Regions from separate parts of the Labrenzia sp. ATLA3 genome, predicted to be linked through region 1. Evidence: predicted binding sites of a transcription regulator. Region 1 holds the regulator's gene; each other region holds the start of a gene.
The links. Region 1 encodes LexA, which represses DNA repair genes until DNA is damaged. Its sites were predicted from a motif close to TGTTCNNNNTGTGTTCNG; they were not measured.
Positions count from the first base shown of each region.

Region 1 (6,039 bases):
AGTACGTCCTCTGACAGTCGGGTGTCTTCACAAATCGTCCGCGTAACCAGGTGGCCTCCGGCGGAATGTCCGACAAGCCGGATCGGCCCGGCAACGCGAGCTGCCACCTTCGTGACCGCCGAACTGATCTGCCGTGTCATGTCTGCGATTCGCGCATCCGGAGCCAGCTCATAGGATGGCATGCACACCGTCCAGCCTTTTGCCAGGCAACCACTTGAGAAATGCGACCACGAACTTTTGTCGAATCTCAGCCAGTAGCCGCCATGCACGAAGACGACGAGACCTTTGGATTTTCTCTCAGGCCGAAACACATCGAACCGTTGACGTTCCCCCTCCCCGTAAACGACATCCAGATCCTTTTCGACCCAGCTTTTCCGGAAGGCTTCGGCATCTTGTGCCCAACGCACGATAAAATCGTCTGCACCTGCAATATGAGCAGCATTTGAATAGGCATCATCCCAGTCAGTAATCGTCATCTCGCTCATTCGAAATCCTCTAACAACCATCGAAACCGATTAGTGGCATCCTTGCACGATTTGCCTTCAAAGCGGAACGGCCTGAATGCCGTTCGCAACTTGTCAAACAGACTGTGGTCAACCTAACGTCAGAAAAAGCCAGTAACCGGGAGGCAAACTCAGATGGTGGAGCGCTGTTCCAATCGCGTGTCCAATCTTGCGCATTTTCTGACCAGAAACGCAGCACGATGGCCATCTCGACCGGCGGTTGTTCAGGATGGGACCACCTGGTCCTGGTCGCAGGTCGATTCGCGCGTTTCAGCTCTTGCGACAGGCCTCAAGGCGGAGTTTGGAGTTACCAAGGGTGATAGTCTGCTGGTGCAGGCTGAAAACTCGGTTCAGATGATCGAGATCATGCTGGCAGCTTTCCGTCTCGGGGCCATATGGGTTCCCTGCAACTTCCGACAAGCGCCTGGCGAGACCGCTTATGCAGCAGAAAAAGCAAGGGCGACGGTATTCCTGTGTGACTCAAGTTTCAGTGCCCAGGCCGATGCCGTGCGGAACGCAAGACCCCAGCTAGCAGGGTGTGTGACAATAGGGTCGAGCGATTTTGGCACCAACTACGAGGATCTCGTCTCCCGCCACTTGGGACACGCCTTTGCCAACGAGCGCGTAGACTACGACGATCCGTGCTGGTTGTTCTTCACGTCTGGCTCCACAGGTCGCCCCAAGGCTGTCGTCCTCAGTTACGGGCAAATCGGATTCGTCTGCGTCAACTACATGGCGGATCTGTTGCCAGGAACCACGGAACAGGACGCGTCGCTGGTGATAGCGCCGTTGTCGCACGGCGCTGGGCTTCAACTCATCGCACAGTTTGTGGCCGGTTCCGCACATGTGCTTCTGCCGCGAGGTGGTTTCAATCCAGCCACCGCTTTCGAGCTCATCGAAAAACACAAGATCAGCAATCTTTTCACGGTTCCGACAATCGTCAAACGCCTGGTGGAAGATCCTTCGGTCGACCGGTTCGATCACTCGAGCCTTCGCCACGTCATCTATGCGGGCGCCCCCATGTACCGGGAAGACCAGAAACTGGCGCTCCAAAAACTGGGCAACGTTCTGGTTCAATACTACGGACTTGGCGAGGTCACCGGAAACATAACTGTGTTGCGGCCACAGGATCATTTTCTGGAGGACGGGCCCGAGACACGCAGTGGCACCTGCGGCACGGAGCGCACCGGCATAGAGGTGTCGATCCAGGACGAAGACGGCAATCACCTGCCCCCCAATGAAACGGGTGAAGTCTGCGTTATCGGTGCGGCTGTCTGCGCAGGATATCTGGATGACGTCGAAGCCAACAAAAAATCATTCAGAAATGGCTGGTTCCGAACGGGTGACATCGGCCACATGGATGAACAGCGCTACCTTTTCCTGACCGGCCGTGCTTCGGACATGTATATTTCGGGTGGCTCCAACGTCTATCCGAAGGAAGTCGAGGAAATACTGCTCACACATCCGGAAATCTCCGAAGTCGCAATTCTCGGCATTCCAGACAGACAATGGGGCGAAGTCGGACTTGCCGTTTGTGTCGCAGCCCAGGGCAAAGCCCCCGACCCTCAGGCTTTGACAGACTATCTCAACGGCAAGATCGCACGTTACAAGCTGCCGGCACGCTACCTCTTTATTCCCGCGATGCCGACCAGCGCCTATGGCAAGATCACGAAGAAACTGGTGCGAGAGCATCTGACTGAGATGGGCTTGCTGTAAGACGGCAGCCCCCAAGAAAACTTGCCGATATCCAGCGATCAAGTCCCTTTGCCGAAAACCGGCTGCCACACACCAGATGCCGGGCAGTCCTTTAGAGATAGACCTCACGGATCAACTCCCCGTTCTGGAGGTTCTGGGTCGTTACGCCGAGCGGCATGAGCTGACTTCGGCCCTACTCGATCTTTCCGGTCTGACGCGTGAGGCGTTTGACTTCGTGATGCCTGCCTGCGCGATCAAGGACCGCCACGCGGCCTGGTAAAGCGACACGCATTCCTCCAAGGGTGCCATACTTGAAACAGCTATCGCAATTCTTGGCAGGAAGGACGGCGAGAGGTTCGCCCATGTACACGCCTACTGGCACGAGGAAGGCAGAGAGCTTCTTCATCACCTGTTGCCACACACGCTTTAGATAGCGCGCGCTGGCGTTATCAAGGGGTATGGTCTGCAAGGTGCAGCGTTTGAGGCTTCGCGCGCACCGGAGACCGAAATCACGCTGTTTCGCGTACAGCAAGCCGAGACCCACTCCGGCCCCATCAAGGACAACGACCTCATCACGACGCTGGCTCCATTTGCCGACCTGACAAACAGCATCCGCGAACTTGCTCTCCTGCTGGAGGGTTCGCCCTATGAAGTCCACGGCCTTGGCAGCCTTGCCGGAGCCGTCTTTCGCGAAGCAGATGCCATGACAGGTCTGATTTCCGAAAAACTGCTTTCTCCGTATGCCGGGACAACACCAAATCAGGAGCTCTGTGTTCCCATACGAGCCATCGATCAGAATTGAGGATTGCACGAAGTCATTCTTGCTGCCGGTGGAGCACCAACGCTTGTCACCTGCGAATTAGCGATCAAAAGCCGCTTAACGCATGACGACGCAGCGACATCAGCCACGAATTGAACGCGGCGGCTTGCAGAACGCCAAGAACAGTAAGAGAACATTTACCCTTGCAGAACACAATGAGAACAGGTATCATGTTCTTGATTTGTACCAGATGTTTTCTCGGTCAGGGGACGCCTACATGCTGACGCGCAAGCAGTACGAACTGCTCATGTTCATTCACGAAAGACTGAAAGAAACCGGTGTGCCGCCGTCTTTCGACGAAATGAAGGATGCGCTCGATTTGCGCTCCAAGTCAGGCATTCACCGTCTGATCACCGCACTTGAAGAACGTGGCTTCATCCGGCGCTTGCCCAACCGGGCCAGAGCTATGGAGGTCGTGCGCCTCCCCGATTCCATCGCGCCGGGCCTGGGCGCTCCCCGGCCGAGGGGCAGCTTCTCGCCCGAAGTCATAGAAGGCTCACTGGGCAAACCGGAACCTGCGAAAGTGGCGCCGGAACCCGCTATCGGTGTCACGGAAATTCCAGTCATGGGCAGAATTGCAGCCGGCGTTCCGATCGAGGCCATTCAAACCCACAGCCACTCGATCACCGTGCCTCAGGACCTGCTTGGACGCGGAGAGCATTACGCACTGGATGTGCGCGGCGATTCCATGATCGAAGCCGGCATTCTGGATGGTGACACGGTTCTGATCCGCAAGACCGACAGCGCCGACAGTGGAGATATCGTCGTCGCTCTTGTGGACGATGAGGAGGCAACCTTGAAGCGACTGCGCAAGAAAGGTGCCTCAATCGCGCTGGAAGCAGCGAACCCAGCTTATGAGACACGGATCTTCGGGCCTGGTCGTGTCCGTGTTCAGGGACGCCTCGTTGCCCTGTTTCGGCAATATTGATCCTCTACTCGTCCTCGCGCCCTTTTGCATTTGATGCATGGCCGATTTGACGCAACCCCTCCCTTGCGACCGTTCCTGGCTGATGCCAGGGACGCGGCGGATCTGGGATGGCAAACACCAGCTTTTCGATTTTCAGCTTTCCGTCAGGTGGGTTCTCCCGGGCATCGGAAAGCCTATTGGTATCGGTCTCCTGCCGAGTGGCGCTTCTTGACAACCAGATCGAAACCGCGCCGCGTGCGGAGCGCATTTTCTGGTCAAGAACAAATCCTGAGCCGCACCCCTTCGGAGCGACTAGATCGGTCACGATCAAATCGGCATACCTGCAATCCATCTGAAACGCTTCGAACGTCCTGGGCTGAGCTATCGCTAAATACGGCATAGCCTGTTCCAGCGCCTCTGATCCTTCTCCTGGTCCATATGCTCTGACGACGCAGCCATCATCATCGCATTTTCTTTGTGGCGACTTTATCTTGCGCGATAAAATCGCGTCTTCAGGAACGCCTTCGGACTGGAGCCAGAGGTCGGTCGCAAAGGACCGTCCTCTGGCAGCGTACCTCAAGGATCCGGCATCATCCCGAGCAGCTATACGAGAGCCGCTTGCAGCAATCTGGATGTCCGGAGGCCGGTCAGTGATGACAATCAGCAGCCCGGCGAGCAGTGGCAATCCGGCAAACAGACGCTTCCTTCCAGGCAGCAGCAGGCCGGCAAAAAGCGCCGACAACAGCAGACTTGCAGCCATTCCGTCGAGCCTACCCGATGTGCCACCGTCGGCATCTAGAGCGGCGGTAAAAGAGGCCACCTTCAACAGGAGCGAGACACCGAAAGACATCACTGTCAGAGGGAGCGCAGCCAGTCCGAAGGGCATCAGAACGAAGGCCAGCACCCCCATCGGCATGACAAGCAGCGAAAAGACGGGCATCCCCAGCAGGTTGCCCACGACGCCATAAGGCGCAATTCGACTGAAATGATGAGCTCCGATAATGCCGGTCGCCAATCCTGCAACCAGCGCAGTCACAAGCAGACCGGCAACCCACCTGCCAAGAAAAACGCCTGTCGCCATGCCCCATCCTGACACTTTGTCACCGGTAGATCCGAAGCGCTCTCTGTGTCGCCACAAGTCATAAACAGCAACCAGACAGATCACGGCTGCGAATGACATCTGAAAGCCCGGGAAAAACAGTCGCTCGGGTGCAATCAGGAGGAGCAGGAGGCCTGCCAGTGCCACACTGCGCAAAGTCAGACCGCGCCGACCGAACAGAATTCCGACAAAGACAATGGCAATCATCAGAAAGGATCGCTGTGTGGCGACTGCGCCACCGGAGAGGAGCAGATAGACGACCGCAGCACCAAGAGCTGAAAGTGCTGCCCACTTATGCACGGGCCACCTCAACGTCAAAATCGGAACAAGCGACAAAAGAAGCAACACGGCCCCATAGGTGCCCCCGGCGAAGAGCGCCATATGCAGCCCTGAAATTGCTAGGATGTGAGCGAGCCCGGCCGAACGCAAAACGTCTTCCTGCTGCTCACCGATGCCGCTTCGGTCGCCAACCAGCAAGGCGACGATCAACGCGGTCTCGGGTCCATCAGCAAGACTGGCTTTGATCCGTTCCGCGATATCGCTACGCAGTTTCGCAACAGCGACGCTGGGATGAAGCCAAAGTCCGCGACCTGGAACCTTCATGACCTGAGGTGGCCCGAAACTGAAACCCGTCGCACCTATCTGCTGATAAAACGCCCGGAACGAATAGTCATACCCTCCAGGAAAAACAGGGCCAGGCGGCGGAAAGAGGCGCGCATTGACACGAACGGTTTCCCCAACCTGCACCCCACTGTCAGCGGGAACACGCAAGCGCACCTTGGCCGGAAACTCGAGTTCCCTCGCCGGTTGACCATTCACGGCGGTTACCGCAAGCACGAGCCGACTACCCCGCGCCCCTGTATCCACCTCCTCAACAACGCCGGTCACATCGGCGTTTATCGGTTCAGCAAGGCGCGGCGTTGAAACATAAGCAGTGCGAAGACTGGACGTAGCCAGCCCGGCGAAGAAAGCCAGACAGAGCATGGCTGAAACCGCCACCTTTCCGCGTTGTCCT
Region 1 covers NZ_JBXUKV010000009.1:207,301-213,339, reverse strand. The annotation lists gene AC2A6O_RS24890 (hormone-sensitive lipase) at 1-485, opposite strand, end outside; gene AC2A6O_RS24885 (acyl-CoA synthetase) at 639-2,219, shown strand; gene AC2A6O_RS24880 (hypothetical protein) at 2,392-3,009, opposite strand; gene lexA (transcriptional repressor LexA) at 3,236-3,946, shown strand; gene AC2A6O_RS24870 (ComEC/Rec2 family competence protein) at 3,951-6,039, opposite strand, start outside.

Region 2 (6,039 bases), on a different contig from region 1:
AGGCCAGCTCGATTGCCACGTCCTTGAAATAGTCACCGAACGAAAAGTTGCCCAGCATCTCGAAGAAAGTGTGGTGGCGTGCGGTGTAACCGACGTTGTCGAGATCGTTGTGCTTGCCGCCGGCGCGCACACACTTCTGCGCCGTGACCGCGCGGGAATAGTCGCGCTTTTCCAGTCCGGTAAACACGTTCTTGAACTGGTTCATGCCCGCGTTCGCAAACATCAGCGTCGGATCGTTGCGCGGTACCAGCGGCCCGGACTCGACCACTTCGTGGCCGTTTTTGTTGAAATAGTCCAGAAAGGCAGAGCGGATTTCATTTACGCCGGTCATTCGGATCTCGCATCGGTCACAGCCCCGCAAATGAGGGCCTGTTGATAATCTTGGGTGCGCGGGATCTGGCTCGCTGATCCGCGCCGGAACAGCCTTTTAACTTTGACCTCCAACCCTGTCCAGCGGTTGCAAGGGCCCGACGCTACGGAAACCCGCCCGGATAAAGGCAATTTTCGCATTGCGGGTTGCAGCAATGCACCGGTCACCTGCCCGGGTGCCGCCTGACGTGTTCGAATGCCGCTCAGCCCAGACCTCCCAAAAGCAAAAGGCCCCCTTCCGGCGTACGGAAGGAGGCCCTTGGAAGACCGGACAAACGTCCGGAGCTCACGCGAGTGGCGACTGGAAGCTGAGGATCAATCCTCTGCTTCTTCCGCGGCCGCCTCGGGATCGATGATCGCTTCGGCGATCAGACCGGCGTTCTGGCGGATCGCCAGTTCGATTTCTTCAGCAACTTCCGGATTGTCCTTCAGGAACTGCTTTGCGTTTTCACGGCCCTGACCGAGACGCTGGCTGTTGTAGGAGAACCAGGCACCCGACTTTTCAACGATGTTGCCCTTGACCCCAAGATCGACCAGTTCGCCCATCTTGGAAACGCCTTCACCATAGACGATGTCGAATTCGACCTGACGGAAGGGAGGCGCCAGTTTGTTCTTGACGACTTTCACGCGGGTCTGGTTGCCGACAACTTCGTCCCGGTCCTTGATCGCGCCGATGCGGCGGATATCCAGACGGACGGAGGCATAGAATTTCAGCGCGTTGCCGCCTGTGGTGGTTTCCGGGGAACCGAACATCACGCCGATCTTCATGCGGATCTGGTTGATGAAGATCACCATGCACTTCGACTTGGAGATGGAAGCGGTCAGCTTGCGCAGTGCCTGGCTCATCAGGCGGGCCTGCATGCCCGGCAGACTATCGCCCATCTCGCCTTCAAGCTCGGCCTTCGGCGTAAGCGCGGCAACCGAGTCGATGACAAGAACGTCGATGGCGCCGGAGCGAACCAGCGTGTCGGCAATTTCCAACGCCTGCTCACCGGCATCCGGCTGTGAGATCAGAAGATTGTCGATATCGACGCCAAGCTTGCGCGCATAGATCGGATCCAACGCATGCTCCGCATCGATAAAGGCACAGATACCACCCGTTTTCTGGGCTTCGGCAACCGCATGCAGGGCAAGCGTCGTTTTACCGGACGATTCCGGCCCGTAGATCTCAACGATACGCCCGCGCGGCAGACCGCCGATCCCGAGCGCGATATCAAGTCCGAGAGACCCGGTCGAGACGGCCTGCACCTCAACAACCTGGCCCTGGCCCATCTTCATGATGGAGCCTTTGCCGAAGGCGCGTTCGATTTGGCTGAGCGCTGCGTCCAGCGCTTTTGTCTTATCCATCTGGCTGCTTTCTACGAGACGAAGTGTACTTTGCGACATGGCTTACGCTCCTTATTCCACGATGGACGTGCCGTTTCAATGAGAGCTTTGTACACATTTTGTTCTCATTTGACAAGATGGCAAAACCGATTGGTATTAAAATAGAAATGACTGTTTGTTTCCAATATGTTCTCCTTCTACTGGAAATTAGATTACCCTACGTAAGCCTTGCATGGAAACATCCCACGAATTGTAGCGCGCAACTTCGTTTGGCGATTCGCGCAACTTCACTTGGCATCCAGATATGCACTTGGGAGCTGATTGACCAAAGACTGCAGCTACTCAACAACCGAGTACGGATTAAGAATTTCCTTCACGTCGACACCGACCGCGATCTCGTCCGGATTTTTTGTACCTCGGCGCAAAATAGCACCATATCTAAGTGCTCGGACGCTATGTAGATGGCTTCGGTCCCGACCCTTTTTTTCTAGAAAATTGGCAATGGTCGTTTGGACAAACTCAAACAGCTCATCACCGCTGTGATTTACGATTACGGCGATGGTGCCTGGTCGCGTTTCGTTGATCTGATGACTTTTTTTGAGAGTTGATTCTAGGTTCTTTTTAATGCGCGCTCGATCAAACTTCCATCCAGTCCGCCAAATGACTGACTGAGCTGATTTGCATTCAAGAAAAAACTGTCGATCAGCGGCGACGCGGAAATATAGATCGGGTTTTGCCTCATCTGTCTTGTTCTCAGTCGAAAATCCAATGAGATGCCCATCTTCGTAGGTCGTGCTCGCCAGCAGGAAAAATCCCAGGGTGTGAAAGAACGCTAGATCATTTGCATATTCCTTCGCAATCGGCAGATATCGAGGATGATGTTTCCATCGTTCATCAAGCGTTTCAAACAGATATATTCGAGCTATCGCCGAAGCTACTTCGGGGTCATCCAAGTTCAACGGCAAAGTATCCAGTTTGGAACGAATTTTTTCGATCGCCCAGGTAAACGGCAGTTCTGTCACCGGTTCTGTGCCGGAGGATATGAACCTTTGATATTTTGCTTTTCGCTTGTCAGCTGGGACTCCAGACAACTCTTCGAAGCGCTTTTCCAACTGAGAAAGTCTACCTATCGAGATTGGCCGCCATGCTTGCGGTTCTTTGGGTGCACAAAAGGCAAACTGCTGAATTATCTCTGATTTCAGTGTGATACACACGTCAGGTCGATAGGCGAGAGTTTCTCCGACACCATAATTCGCGCCAACTGGCATCACGATAGTGTTCAACGGCAAGATTTCACCTGCTTGAAGCTGATTGGTCGTGCTGACCTGACCACAGTAGCCACACACAAGGTTCACATTCAAAAAACACTCAGGCAGATAAGATTCAACCAGAACGTTCCCACAACTCTGACAGACGAAATTTCGATCGACCTTCACGGTACATCTGAAGATCGGTCCTGGCCCAAACTTAGCTATCGTCGGATTTTCAGCGATTGGAATCGTCGTAGTCAACTTGATGGTTTCCCAATTGAAAACTGTCAAACAGACTAAGCTTCCGAGGTTTCAAACACCAACCTAAACGCGCTTCCACCCAGCTCTTCACTCTAGGAGCGGCTTCAACGAATAGCCGTCGTTTCAACCCCAACAACCCAAATAACATCACACTATCCGTTCGGGGAGCCCGATAGAACTCAATTGATGTACTCTGTCACAAGGCAACGGATTCGCGACATTCTAGCCCGTTCCCAGTGTAAGCCCTGTGTTGGCCATTTAGGGATTGAAGCGATGGCAAAGAAGAGACCTTCAGCAACGATACAGAACGCCAAATTTATCAACTGCGGAACTGGTATCGCAAGTGCAGGGTTCGATCTCGATATTAGAAACACCACATTCGATAATGTCGCTCGCCCCTTCGATATCAAAGGCGAGCGCGTTTCGATTTCGGGTACAAGAATAAAAAATGACCCTAAAAACTCCGTTCAAAATCCGGCGACCAGAGGAGCGCATGTAGGCTACAGAAAGCCTAACGGGCCACCATTACCTGTCTTCTGCAAAAACTGCAGAACGGTCTTTAACTCTCGAAACTACAACATCGGCAGTCCAGCTTTCTATGGCTATGACAACGAGGAAACGTGCCCTAATTGCAATTTTGAGCATGCCAAAGTTACCGATGGACTTTTCGACCTATCGAAGGAAGTTGCGCGCGCATTAGCTGAGACAGAGTTATCGCGAGATGAGTTGCATGCCTTGAACACTATAACCAGCGAACTCATCGGAAGCGCAATCACCGCGAAGAAGGCGGAGAAAAAGATAAAGGCCAGTGTGCCTAAGTTCGCAAAGTATCTGTCGGCGGCCCGAAAACTCGGTACACACGCAACGCTATACGTCGCACTTTTGCTAAACATTGGAACGTTTTACATAGCATACAACGGAAAAAGCGACGAACTTCTTGAGCAAATTTTAGAAGAGTTACAGTCCAAGGATTTCTCAGAGCACCAGATACACGACAGCTACCAAAGCAAAGTTCAAAAGAGAAGCACTAAAGTACCCAAGCACAAACCATCGAAAAGAGAAGCTTCTGGTCCTGCGGATCACCTCCCTCTGCCAAAACCCAAACCGAAACATTTTTGAACTCTCCGATAGAAATCTTATTATTGAACTATTTCCGGCAACTCACCGTCCAGGAGCTGCTGTAGGAACGCAACAGCGTCAGGTGGAAGAGGCTCACCTTCCGGCGCTTGCTGGATTGTCAACCAATAGTCAGCGCCTTGCGGAGAAGCGTTCCAGTGAAAGCAGTTTGCCAACTGCAATTTGTTACCGGCCAGCACAGCGTTGATCGCCTCACGCGAAACCGCCTCGATCTCATGTTGCATGGATTACTCCCTTGGAAAACTCAGCCGGAGAAGCAGCGTGCCCCCGGTTCGATTGGACATGTAGAGCTTGCCGTCCGTATGGGCTGAGAAGATGAAGTTGCCGTCCGATCCACCGCCGTTCGCCAGAACGCCTGTTGTCCAGGAGAAGTTGGTGGTCGATTTCAGGCTGACGTTTGAAACGTCCGGTGAACCGGTCGTGTTTACGAAAATGCGGCCGTTCGGTGCTCCCAGCGTCGTGACCTGGCACTCGACGTCGACGTTGCAGCGATTGGAGGGCATCTGAACCGACACCGCCTGATCGTCGGTCATCCGGATCGGGAAGATGTTGTCGCCATTATCCAGATCCTGGGCGCTGATGTTGTAACTGATGTTGCCCCGGCCGGCAGCGTTTCGATAGGTGTTGGCGTCATATCTGACACGCCTGTATAGGTTCTCGAAGCTGCAGTCAGAGTGCGTGCAGTCTTCCGCACCCGCCGTGACGCCGGCAGCCCCGTTGTAGCCGTAGACGATGCCAACCTGCTCTTTTCCAGATGTTGCGTTGAGCGCGTAATCACGCAGGCCCATCTTCACGTTCTGGATCATCACGCGGCGTGAGCGAACCCTGATGGCTCCGATGCTCTCCGCGATCGATACTTCCGCACCATCGGATTGACGGCGGGCCCAGTCCCAAATCTCGGTGTTGCGAACCACAGAGCCGTCAGCAAGCGCGTTGATGTCGATCGGCCTGGACTGCATTTTCTCAAACAGGCAGTGATCGATAATGATCCGGCCACCCATGTTGTCAGTAAGGCCATCGGAGACAGGGTTGTAGATGCCGATGTCACCTTCCAGGAACCGGCATCCATAGACGCGCAACAAGCTCGAAAAGCGTTTCAGCCCGATACCGTTCTGGCACCCTATGAATACGCAGTTGGTGATTTCGGCACGCCGGCCGCCACTGTTGGACAGATAGACGCCCAGATCCGGTGGCCCCCGGTAAATGCACTTGTCCGATTTCAGACTGTCCCAGTTGGACGCAAAGAAGGACTGATCGCCGCCGCCAACACCGATGTCATCTCCTGCGGCAGCAGTCCGGCCGTGATTGAAGAAGACGCTTTCCAGCTCGATGTTCCAGCGCCCAATCAAGGCCAGACCACCGATCGTGGTGACGCCAGGGGTCGAGGCAGGTGCATCAACCAGGTCGATCATGCCATTTCGCATGACGAACCGTTGAACGGTGTTCAAGCCATTGGTGGTGTAGGCGCTTTCAAAACGCATCATGGCGCCAGGGTTGGCAGTGCTCTCCTGGATGCCGCCAAGGCCCTTGATCGTTGCGCCGTTCAGATCGAAAAAGATGTCCGAGGTTTCGGCTTGTCTCAGGATGCCAAGCGCGTGGCTTGCATCACCAGGATCCCAACTGTTGATGCGATAGATCTGACCGGTCGCACAGCGGAAGACATTGATGCCGTCGCCAAGGCCTTGTTCGAACATCT
Region 2 covers NZ_JBXUKV010000004.1:332,394-338,432, forward strand. The annotation lists gene alaS (alanine--tRNA ligase) at 1-331, opposite strand, end outside; gene recA (recombinase RecA) at 685-1,755, opposite strand; gene AC2A6O_RS12995 (hypothetical protein) at 2,034-3,206, opposite strand; gene AC2A6O_RS13000 (hypothetical protein) at 3,480-4,325, shown strand; gene AC2A6O_RS13005 (hypothetical protein) at 4,346-4,567, opposite strand; gene AC2A6O_RS13010 (hypothetical protein) at 4,571-6,039, opposite strand, start outside.
Region 2: the regulator LexA is predicted to act here: its motif matches at 1,872-1,889, upstream of recA (recombinase RecA).

Region 3 (6,039 bases), on a different contig from region 1:
CAGTTTCAGCAGTTCACGGATTTCGGAAGCGCGCATGCGACTGGCGCGTCGGGCGTAGAGGCTTTCCCAGGTTGTCATTGTTGGCTCATTGTCTTTTTGATTGGCTATTTAAGTCAATAATACTGACCTAACTGTTTTGCAAGTGTCTCAATCTTGTTATTTTTTGTAATTTTATTTCAAAACACATTTGCCACGACAGTTTGCGAGCAGCCTCTGGAAGCCGGTGCGCCGATCGCCTATGTCTGGAGAGCAAAGGAGTTCGCCATGTCCCGTCTCGATGAAAGCCGTCCGTTCATTCCGCTCAACATTGCTGTGCTGACGGTTTCAGACACCCGCAAGCTTGAAGAGGACAGGTCCGGCAACACGCTGGCAGACCGGATCGAAAAGGCCGGGCATGTGCTTGCGGACAGGCAGATCGTCACCGATGACATTCCGGCCATTCAGGCGGTCGTCAAAGGGTGGATCGAAGACAAGGGCGTGGATGTGATCGTCTCCACCGGCGGCACCGGCTTTACTGGGCGGGATGTGACGCCGGAAGCCATGGAGCCGCTGTTCGAAAAACGGATGGACGGCTTTTCCGAGGTCTTTCACCGGATCTCCTACGACAAGATCGGCACGTCAACGATCCAGTCGCGCGCCACCGGTGGTGTCGCCGGGGCGACCTATATCTTCGCCCTGCCCGGCTCACCGGGCGCCTGCAAGGATGCCTGGGACGGTATCTTGAAATGGCAGCTGGACTATCGGCACATGCCCTGCAATTTCGTGGAAATCATGCCCCGGCTTGATGAGCACCTGAAGCGCGGCAAACTGCGCGAGGCCTGATCTCACTTGATCGTTCGGAAGGTGCCCGAACGGTGGGCGCCGAGGCCTTACCCGTGCAGCTTGACGGCAACGCTTGCCGGAATACGCAGAGTGCCGACGCAGAACCGTGCGAAGGCCTGACGAAGGCGTGACACAAGCTGTTCCTGCTCAGGCTCTCCGGAAGAAACCGCAGCCGCCCGCAGGAACACCATCCGCCCGCGCCCGATCCGCTTGGCGATATCGAGATCTTCCAACTCGGGCAGTGGCCGATGACCGCCGAGCTTTTGATAGAACTGCCTGGAAATGAGGAGGCCCTGGTTGCCGTAGGGCATGCCGAGCAGTTGCGACCGCAGGGCCGCGAAGGACTCGCTCAGCCGTGCGCTCAGGCCGAAGGCTTCGTAGCGAAGGCTGAAACTGGCTGCTGTCCGCGGGCCCTTGGGCGCACGGGCCGCACGCTCGACGAAGGCCTGGGCTTCATGATGCCAGCCGCTTTCCAGAAGCGTTTCCGGCCGCAGAAACAGAAGCCACTCTCCCCGGCTTGCCACGGAAGCCCCATAGGCCAGGCGCTCGCTGCGGGATGCGGTGCTGCGGTTGATCCAGACACACCCTGCAGCGTCAGCAACTTTTTCCGTGTTATCCGAGGACCCGCCATCAACCACGATGACTTCGCGCACAACACCTTCTGCCGCCGCCGGCACCAGGGCTGAAAGCGCGTGAATCAGTTCGGATTCAGAATTTCTTGTCGCAATGATGACGCTAATCATGGCCTCAAGTTTTACATGATTTTTTTCAAAGTGCGAGTGTCACCGACAAAGCAGGCGCAGTTTTTTGTTCGGCTTCTTGACACAATGCAATAATCAGCCACGTACGCAACGTGATATAGCGTGTGGCAATGTCTACTTTGGTCGCAGGAAAATAAAAGACCGGGTGAATGCTGCACCAGTACCTGTTCCAAATAACGAAAATCCCTTTGAAAATTTGGTTCACCCTGCCATTGAGCGATATTCATGCAGACTTTTTTGGAAATTTGACCCGTTTCTGCGAAACGCCGGACTGGATTTCATTTTATTTTAAGAGAGCACGCCAAAGCTGAAGGCCTGCTTCCCGACCAGGACACAGGCAACAGGCGCTATGACGACACCTGATCAAAAGCCAAACTTCGGCCGACACTGCCTGGCGCGGTCCCCTGGGCGGTTATTTGCGGGGTTTGCCGGGTTTGTCCTGGCACTGGCTTTGCAGGCCGCGACTGCGTCAGCGCGAGACCTCGTGGTGCTGGCTACGCCTGAAGAGCCTTACAAGTTCGCCGACCACGGGGTCTATCAAGGCATCGACGTAGAGGTTCTCGATGAGGTCATGCGCCGCCTCGGCCTTTCCTATTCGCTGACATTTGTCGAATCCGGCACCCGCATTCAACAGGAAGCACGTGCCGGGCGTGCGGACATGCTGCTGCTGTTTTCCAAAAATCAGGACAGGATGGAGTATCTCATCTATCCGCAGGAAAGTTACATCGACATCAGCTGGCGCTTTTTCATCCGTGCGGAAGATGCCGGGTCAATTCAGTTTGACTCCTATGACGACCTGCAGGGACTTCAGATCGGCATCACCCAGGATTTTTCCTATACGCCGGAGTTTCTTGCGTCCGGCCTCGATTTCCAGACGATTGCCAGCAACAACCTGCAAATCGGAATGCTTCTGGCCAAACGTGTTGATGCTGTTCCCATGAACACGATCAGCACGCTTTACGAGGAAAAGAAGGCCGGGCGTCTGGCTCAACTGGCCACTTTGCCTCAACCGCTGATCACCAAGCCCTATTACAACGTCTTTTCCAAAGCCTCCACTTTTCCGGAAATCGAGAGCCTGCCAGGGCGCTATGATGCAACCATTCGCCAGATGCAGTCGGACGGCACGCTGGATGCAATTCTGGTAAAATACCTTGGCCGCCACCCAGGCAGCGGCGACCGTGACGGTTCCTGAGTTTACAGCTAGCGCAAAACTCCACCATCTTTTGAAGTCCTGACCGCGCGGGACGTAAACGACACCTTGCATCACGTCGGCACCGTGATAATGTTCCCGTTATGTTCCAACCCATAACCTGGACCTTGCCGCGTGCCCCTCAGCCATCCCGAAGAGATTTCCCTTGCAGCCGACGTGACCGGCAACGTGCCCGATGTCCGCTCCGTCGCCGAGAACAGGCGGCGGGGACGCGCGGCGGCAATCAACGCCTCCGGCCGGTTCGAAAAGCTGTCACGCGAATATTTTGACGACGGCTGGGAAAGCCTTGAAGACCTGCCGCCGCTGAAGACCCAGGTTCAGGAAGAGCGTGCAAGGACAATCATCACCCGGAACGAATCGCCTGATATTTCCTTCGACCGCTCGATCAATCCCTACCGGGGCTGCGAGCACGGCTGTATCTACTGCTTCGCCAGGCCAAGCCATGCTTTCATGGGGCTGTCTCCGGGGCTCGATTTTGAAACAAGGCTGTTTGCCAAACCCAACGCCGCGCAGCTTCTGGAACGTGAGCTGTCCCGCCAGGGCTACCAACCGCGCGTGATCGCCATAGGCACCAACACGGATCCCTATCAGCCAATGGAGCGCGGCTACAAGCTGATGCGTGAGATCCTGGAGGTTCTGGACAATTGCTCCCACCCCGTCGCCATCGTTACCAAGTCGGCGCTGGTAACGCGTGATATCGACATATTGTCGAGGCTGGCGGAGCGAAACCTTGTGAAGGTGGCCTTGTCGGTCACGACGCTCGACAAGAAGCTCTGCCGCGCGATGGAGCCGCGCGCCTCCGCGCCACACAAGCGGCTTGAGGCTGTGCGGGCGCTTTCGGATGCCGGAATTCCAACATCGGTGATGATGGCGCCGGTGATCCCTGCCCTGACCGACAGCGAGATTGAAAACGTGCTGGAAGCGGCAGCCGAGCATGGCGCAACGGAAGTCGCCTACATCCTGCTGCGGCTACCGCTGGAAGTTTCCGAGCTGTTTCGCGACTGGCTGCTGCGCGAGCGGCCAGACCGCTATCGCCATGTGATGAACCTGATCCGATCCATGCGCGGCGGCAAAGACTACGATGCCAAATGGGGGGAGCGCATGCGCGGACGCGGCCCTTATGCCGATCAGATTGCCAAACGGTTCTCGCTGGCAGCGAAACGGCTCGGCCTTAATCTCCGTCGGAAGAAACTCAATACGGAAGCCTTCGTCCAGCCGCAAAAAGGCGGTGTGCAATTGGATCTCTTTTGACGCGGCATCTTGAGAAACGGCCTGTCCGGCGGCAGGGTGCGTGGCATGACGTTCAGCCCTTCCCTTTTCGATCTTGCCTTTCCCGATAGCCCGGATCTTGCGATTGAGCGCAAACACGCGGCCGCATTTGACGGTCGGCTTTGCGGTGTCGACGAAGCCGGTCGCGGCCCCTGGGCGGGGCCTGTCGTAACCGCAGCCGTTATCCTTGACTACGACCGGCTGCCCGACGGCCTCAACGATTCCAAGAAACTGACCGAGGCCCGGCGTGAAGAGCTCTACGAACAGATTGTCGCAACGGCCCATGTCTCGCTCGCAAGTACGTCACCGGCAACCATTGATGCTTTGAACATTCGCACCGCGACCCTGACGGCCATGGTGCGGGCCGTCAATCACCTGCCTCTTGTTCCCGATTACGTTCTGGTCGATGGCCGCGACGTGCCGCAGGGTCTGAAACAGGCCGGACAAGCGCTGATCAAGGGCGATGGGCGCTGCCTGTGCGTGGCGGCGGCCTCCATCGTGGCCAAGGTCGCTAGGGACCGGATGATGGTGCATCTGGATGCCAGTTTTCCGGACTACGGGTTTGCCCGGCACAAGGGATATGGCGTACCGCAGCATCAGGTGGCTCTGGAGCGCCATGGACCGACGGTTCACCACCGCATGAGCTTCAAACCGGTCAGGCTGGCAGCCGGCTCGTGAGGAACGTCATCACACGGTTCGACATGCCAACACCTGGTTTGCCTGTGAACGCGGAACTCAGTGAAGCAATCACCTCGGATTTCGATGCCTTGGCGGCACTTTCGATCGAAGTTTGGCTGGATACTTACGCCCTTGAGGGCATACCCGACAGTCACGCCAGGCACGTTCTGCAGACATATACGCCGGATGCGTTCGCGGCCGTCTTAAACAGCCCGGATAAGCGTCTGATCGTGTGCCGCTCCGGCGCCGGATTGCTTGGATATCTGCGACTCGACCTCAAGGCGCGGCCGATCCAGCCCGATTTGGGAACGGTAGAAATAGAAACCCTCTATGTCCGGCGACACCATCAGGGCTTGGGGATTGGTCGCAAGCTGCTTGAAACTGCCTGCCTCCTTATCCGCGAAGCTGGTCACCAGACGTTTTTTCTGACCGTCTACGAGGGCAACCTGAAAGCCATTGGTTTTTACAAGGCACAGCGCCTGGTGGTCGCGGGCCGCTGGACGTTCGACTTCGAAGGTGGCTCGGCCCCAAACCTGATCATGACACGAAATTTGTCCGACGCAGGCCTTCAAGTGGACTGACGCATTTGGAACGTCGATTGCCCCAGATCACATCCGAGACTGGCGCAATGTTCGCGTGCATGCGCACCGCGTTTGCGCGAGGGGCATTCCAGAACCACAATTGCTCCTTTACAAAACGCCTCGGTCAGTAGTGGACCTTGACGTTCTGCCGACAGACACAGCGGGTTTCGGGCGGTTTGTAACCAGCAACAAAAAAGCGGCCCCGAAAGGCCGCTTCTTCAATTCGTCAGCAGAGTGGACCGAACCTAGTTCAGCCGCTCCTTCACCTGGTCGATGCTCTTGGCGAGGATGTCGTCGGCGACTTTGTCCTTCACCTTGGCGGCGAGGATTTCCTCAGCCGCAGCAATGGCAACGTCGGTAGCCTTGGCGCGGACTTCAGCGATTGCCTGGCTTTCGGCCTGTGCAATCTTGTCTTCCGCAGACTTGGTGCGGCGTGCGATCATTTCGTCCAGAGCCTGGCCGGTTTCGAGCGTCAGGCGCTCGGCTTCCGAGTTGGCTTCCGCAATGATGGCTTCGGCTTCGCCTTCGGCTTCGTGACGCTTGCGCTGATACTCAGACAAGAGAGCCTGGGCTTCTTCACGCATCTTGCGTGCGTCTTCCAGTTCCTTGCGGATCGTTTCGGCGCGGTCGTCAAGCGATCCGTTGATCTTGGCCGGTACCTTGACGTAGATGATCACGACGAAGAACAGGATAAGACCGATCAGGGCCCAAAATGTAG
Region 3 covers NZ_JBXUKV010000006.1:27,349-33,387, reverse strand. The annotation lists gene AC2A6O_RS16905 (aminotransferase-like domain-containing protein) at 1-78, opposite strand, end outside; gene moaB (molybdenum cofactor biosynthesis protein B) at 265-822, shown strand; gene AC2A6O_RS16895 (glycosyltransferase) at 870-1,565, opposite strand; gene AC2A6O_RS16890 (substrate-binding periplasmic protein) at 2,068-2,775, shown strand; gene AC2A6O_RS16885 (PA0069 family radical SAM protein) at 2,932-4,044, shown strand; gene rnhB (ribonuclease HII) at 4,090-4,740, shown strand; gene AC2A6O_RS16875 (GNAT family N-acetyltransferase) at 4,737-5,321, shown strand; gene AC2A6O_RS16870 (F0F1 ATP synthase subunit B family protein) at 5,567-6,039, opposite strand, start outside.
Region 3: the regulator LexA is predicted to act here: its motif matches at 2,867-2,884, upstream of AC2A6O_RS16885 (PA0069 family radical SAM protein).

Region 4 (6,039 bases), on a different contig from region 1:
GACCCGCCGGTATTTCCGGCGGGTCTTTTTGTATTTGGAAACAGGAACGGGCGAACCACGCGAGGCGTTTGGCCGATCCTTTAAGACGCGCGCAAGCGCGCTTCGCGGGCTGAGGACGTGATCAAGCAGACCCTCGGCAAACGGGAAACTGGTATCAGGCGTGTTTCCTGCCCCGCACGAGCGTCAGTGTCAGCCAGCCGTCCTTTTCGCCGCGCCGGTCCAGAATGAACCCTTGGCACCCGTAAGCGAACAGGATTCGCGGCCCGTCTTCGACCCTGAGGCCGGAGAGCACAAGGGTTGCGGTCGGGGTCATGCGTTCGCCGATGGATTTGGCCATTTTCATCAGCGGCCGCGCCAGGATGTTGGCGATCACCAGGTCGAACGGACCGTAGTGGCGGAACCGGCGGTCATCGATACCGTTGGCCGTGAAGCCCTTCACCAAATGTCCAGCACCGTTGAGACGCGCATTTTCCAAAGCCGTTTTCGTCGCGACCGCGTCGATGTCGGTTGCCAGCACAGGTTGGCGGGATTGAAGCGCGGCGGCAATTGCCAGCACGCCGGTGCCTGTGCCCAGATCGAGAATGCTGTCGTACTCGCGCATCGACAGCAGCCGGTCGATTTCCTCAAGACAGCCGGCGGTCGTGCCGTGGTGGCCGGTTCCGAAAGCAAGCGCGGCTTCGATCTCGATGCCGATGGCCCCGCCTGGAACCTTGTCCCGGTCGTGACCACCGTGAACGACAAACCGTCCGGCCTTCACCGGCTTCAGCCCTTCCAGAGACTTTTCCACCCAGTTGATGTCCGGCAGTTCTTCCGCTTCCAGCGGCGCGGCGAAGGCATCCGCGCCGACACGGTCACGAACGGTCGCAGCCGCATCATCCGGCTCCATGTCGAACAGAAGGATTTCAGCCGCCCAGAGGCGCCCATCCGGCGTTGCTTCATAGATCGTCACCGGATTGCCGTCGTCCTCGAAGGCCCTTTCAAGGATTTCGGAGATCCGCTTGGCTTCCAGTTCTTCAGCCGTGATCCGCACCCGGATGGTTTTCATTGCCGCTCGCGCCTGTTGTTGTTGGGGTCAAGGCGTGCGGTATAGCGGGAAGCGGCAGCCGATGCCAGCTTGAAACGGCGGGTGGACTGGGCAAACCGGGCCTACGCCCCATTTGCATAGGAAATGCGAGGAAACACCCATGACACGCCTTTTTTCGCAAGCGTTTTGGCACTCCGCAGGTGTGGTGCTGCTCGCCGCAGCCATCTGCCTCACCCTGCTCGTGCTGCCAGCCGGTGCGACGGCAGAACAGGACGCCCTGTTCAAGGCCTTGAAAAATGCGCCGACAGAGGAAGAAGCCAGCCGGATAGAAGACGACATCTGGAATAGTTGGCTGGATGCTGCCCCAAGCCCGGATATCCGGAAAAAAGTGGATGAGGCGATGCGACGGCGCGACGGTTACGACTTTCAGGGAGCAAAGGAGTTGCTCGACCAGGTCGTGGCAGAGGCTCCGGACTATTCGGAAGGCTGGAACCAGCGCGCCTTCATCCTGTTCCTGCAAGGCAACTATGAAGCCAGTCTGGACGATATCGAACGCGCCCTGGAGCTGGAACCCCGCCACTTTGGAGCCCTGTCCGGAAAGGCAATCATCCTGATGACGCTTGGCCGGGTGGATGCAGGACAGGAAGTTCTGCGGGAAGCGGTTGGTATTCACCCGTTCCTGAAGGAGCGCGACATGCTGATCAAACCACAGGGCGTTGACCTTTAACGCATTAGGAGCGAGCAGCCCCCGCTTTGCCGTTCCTATCCAAGAGAAACAGCGTGCGGGAGCATTCCGGTCAACGTTCTGGCAACGCGCCGGTCAGTGCCGTTCGACGAAACTGTCGATGACCTTCTTCACCCCGGCCTTTTCAAAATCGATGGTCAGCTTGTTGCCTTCGATCGACTTGATCGCTCCATAGCCGAACTTGATGTGAAACACGCGTTCGCCAACAGAGAATTCCGACGGCGTGTCGCTGACGGATTTCGCGACCAGTTCCCCTTCGATGGTCAACGGTCCCTGTCGCTTCTGCCGTGCGGACTGGTAGCCGCGCCCGCCACCATCGGAAAACCCGCTGGAGGACTTCTTGGCACGTTGTGCTCGTTGCCAGCCCGGCGTGGAATAGCTGCCCTTGTCGAACGGATCGTGGCTGTCGAACCGCGACGCGCCATACCCGCCGCCGCCATAGCCACCATAGTTGGACGAGGCTTCCGCGATCTCCACATGGTCCGGCGGCAGTTCATCCAGAAACCTTGAGGGGACGGTTGACTGCCAAAGGCCGTGAATGCGTCGGTTGGATGCGAAGTAGAGCTTCGCACGTTTTTTCGCCCGAGTGATACCGACATAGGCCAGCCGGCGTTCTTCCTCCAGACCAGCGCGGCCGGATTCGTCCAGCGCGCGCTGATGCGGGAACAGACCTTCTTCCCAGCCGGGCAGGAACACGGTGTCGAACTCCAGCCCCTTTGCCGAGTGCAGCGTCATGATGGACACGGCGTCGGTCACATCCGCGCTGTCCCGGTCCATGACGAGAGAGATATGTTCCAGGAACCCGGCCATGGATTCAAAATCGTCCATCGACCGGATCAGTTCCTTCAGGTTGTCGAGCCGCCCCGGCGCTTCCGCCGAGCGGTCCTGCCGCCACATCTCCGTATAACCGCTTTCGTCCAGGATGATTTCCGCCAGTTCGGTGTGTTTCATCTGGTCGAGTTGGCGCCGCCAACGCTCGAAGTTGTCGAGCACGGATTTCAGTCCGTTACGCGGCTTAGGCTTCAGTTCCTCGGTGTCGATCAACTGACTCGCAGCCTGCATCAGCGGGATTCGTTCCGCCCGGGCGACACCATGCACCAGCTTGAGCGTCGCATCGCCAAGGCCACGCTTCGGCGTGTTGACGATACGCTCGAACGCCAGATCGTCCGCGGGTTGCACGACACAGCGGAAATAGGCCATGGCATCGCGGATTTCCATACGCTCATAAAAGCGCGGACCGCCGATGACCCGGTAGTTCAGCCCCAACGTAACGAAACGGTCTTCGAACTCGCGCATCTGAAAGGACGCGCGCACCAGAACCGCCATTTCATTGAGCGAATGACCCTTGGCCTGAAGGGACTCGATTTCGTCGCCAATGGTGCGGGCTTCTTCCTCGCCGTCCCAGACGGAGGCCACCGACACCAGATCGTGGTCCGGCTCTTCGAAATCGGTGAACAGCGTTTTGCCGAGCCGGCCTTCGTTGAAGGCAATCAGGTGAGACGCTGCCGCCAGTATGTGGCTGGTCGAGCGGTAATTACGCTCAAGGCGAATGACTACCGCGCCTTTGAAGTCGTGTTCGAAGCGCAGGATGTTGTCCACTTCCGCCCCGCGCCAGCCATAGATCGACTGATCATCGTCACCGACGCAGCAGACATTCGGATTGCCCTGCGCCAGCAGCCGCAGCCACAGATACTGGGCTATGTTGGTGTCCTGATATTCATCCACCAGCATGTAGCGGAACCGGCGCTGATATTCCTTCAGAACATCGGGCTGGGTCTTGAACAGCGTGATGACATGCAGCAGCAGGTCGCCGAAATCGGCCGCGTTCAGGATCGACAGGCGTTCCTGATATTCCTCGTAAAGCTTGCGGCCCTTACCGTTGGCAAACGCCCGCGCCTCCCCTTCCGGGACATCCTTTGGCCCCAGCGCCCGGTTTTTCCAGCTATCCAGAATTCCAGCGAAGGTCTTGGCCGTCCAGCGCTTGTCGTCCAGCCCCTCGGCCTGGATGATCTGCTTGATCAGGCGGATCTGGTCGTCGGTGTCGAGGATCGAGAATGACGATTTCAAACCGACCAGTTCGGCATGCTTGCGCAGGATTTTCACGCAGATGGAGTGAAACGTGCCGAGCCAGGCCATGCCTTCCACATTGCCGCCGACAAAACCGGCGATGCGCTCTTTCATCTCGCGCGAGGCCTTGTTGGTAAAGGTGACGGCCAGAATTTCGGAAGGACGTGCAAGGCCAGACGCCAGAATGTGGGCGATGCGGGTCGTCAACACACGGGTTTTCCCGGTTCCTGCACCCGCCAGCACCAGAACCGGCCCTTCGGTGGTTTCCACCGCCAGCTGCTGTTCCGGGTTCAGCCCGGTCAGATAATCCGGCGCCCGCCGTGCCGCCATCGCCCGGGCCGCGATCCCGCCTTGCGGCCGCACCGGTGCAGGCGCGGGCTCTGCCCGCGTGCCGATAGGCTGGAAAGGATCGTCAAAGGAATCGTCGTACCCGTCCGGGTCGGTCATGGTTTACTGGTCCGGTTTCAAGCGCTTGTTTTGAGAACAATATAGCAACATACCTGCGCTGGCGAGGCGCGAATGTCCGATTTGGTGGGGACAAGAGCCGGGCTTTCCTGATTTGCTCCGGCAACTGCGTAAAGCAACCACGGTTTGACACAGCGGCGACAGAGTTCAGGAAACCCGAAGGCTCGCGGCTGCGGCCAACACAGGTGGGTACTGGATCCCGGTCTTGCCGCTTCGCGTCAAACCGGGATGACAACGGATGGCGTGGCGCCCTGCGAAATGAAAACAAAGCCCCTGCCCGCTATTTGGTCATCCCCGCGAAGGCGGGGATCCAGTAAACGCAGGTGCCCGAAGTTCAGGTCATTTCACAGCCGGCGAAATCCTGTCTTTTCTTCAAAACCGCGAAAACTTGTTGGAAGGAGCCTTCAGGCCCCTACCAGGTCGAACCAGTCATCTTCGGAAATCACCTCGATCTCCAGCTCCTGCGCCTTTTTCAGCTTGGAGCCGGCGCCGGGGCCAGCCACCACAAGGTCGGTCTTTTTAGACACGGAACCCGCGGTCTTGGCACCGAAGCGTTCGGCCATGGCCTTGGCTTCGTCGCGTGTCATGCGCTCCAGCGAGCCGGTGAAGACCACCGTCTTGCCGGCGACCGGCGAGCCCGAGGCATCGACCTTTTCCGCATCCTTCGGCGACACCTCACCCAGAAGCGCATCAAGCTGGTCGAGATTGTGCTGTTCGGCGAAGAATTCCGCCAGCGCCTCGGCAACGATATGTCCGATGCCGTCGATATCGTTGAGTTCGGCCCAGGGCTCCCCCTCCATATCGTGCACGGCCTTCATGGCGGCGTAGAACGTTGCCCAGGAGCCGTAGGCACGCGCCAGCAGCTTGGCATTCCCCTCCCCGACGTGGCGAATGCCGAGGGCGAAAATGAAGCGGTGGAGATCGATCTCGCGCCGGGCATTGATTGCCTCGAACAGGTTCTTTGCCGAAACGGCGCCCCAGCCTTCCCGGTTGCGCAGCTTGGTGAGAGAGCGTTTGTCCCGTTCCTCCAGCGTGAAGATATCTGCCGGAGCCATCACCAGGCCTTCCTTGTAGAAGGCATCGACCTGCTTGTCGCCTAAGCCTTCAATGTCGAAGGCATTGCGCGACACGAAATGCTTCAGCTTTTCCGTTGCCTGCGCCGGGCAGATCAAGCCGCCGGTGCAGCGGCGCACGGCATCGCGGCGGCCGGTGTTTTCCTTTTCCTCGCGCACCGCGTGGCTGCCACAGGCCGGGCAGATTGTCGGAAACTCGAAGGCTTCCGCCCCTTTGGGGCGCTTGTCCAGGTCGATATCGACAATCTGCGGAATGACATCGCCGGCGCGCTGGATCTTGACCGTATCGCCGATGCGCAGGTCCTTGCCACCGCGGATCGGCTCACCATCCTGGCCGATCCCCTTGATATAGTCTTCGTTGTGCAAGGTTGCGTTTGAAACGACGACACCGCCCACCGTGATCGGCTCCAGCTTGGCAACCGGCGTCAAGGCGCCCGTGCGGCCAACCTGGATCTCGATGTCGTTGAGGATGGTGAAGGCCTGTTCGGCCGGAAACTTGTGTGCAATCGCCCAACGGGGAGACCGCGAGACAAATCCGAGGCGCTCCTGCAGGTCCAGACGGTCGACCTTGTAGACCACGCCATCGATATCGTAATCGAGTTGGGCTCGGCTTTCCTCGATGCCGTGATAGACCTCAAGTAACTCCTCGACGGTTTCACAGCGCT
Region 4 covers NZ_JBXUKV010000014.1:27,169-33,207, forward strand. The annotation lists gene AC2A6O_RS28190 (50S ribosomal protein L11 methyltransferase) at 155-1,045, opposite strand; gene AC2A6O_RS28195 (tetratricopeptide repeat protein) at 1,185-1,751, shown strand; gene AC2A6O_RS28200 (ATP-dependent helicase) at 1,845-4,283, opposite strand; gene ligA (NAD-dependent DNA ligase LigA) at 4,706-6,039, opposite strand, start outside.
Region 4: the regulator LexA is predicted to act here: its motif matches at 4,316-4,333, upstream of AC2A6O_RS28200 (ATP-dependent helicase).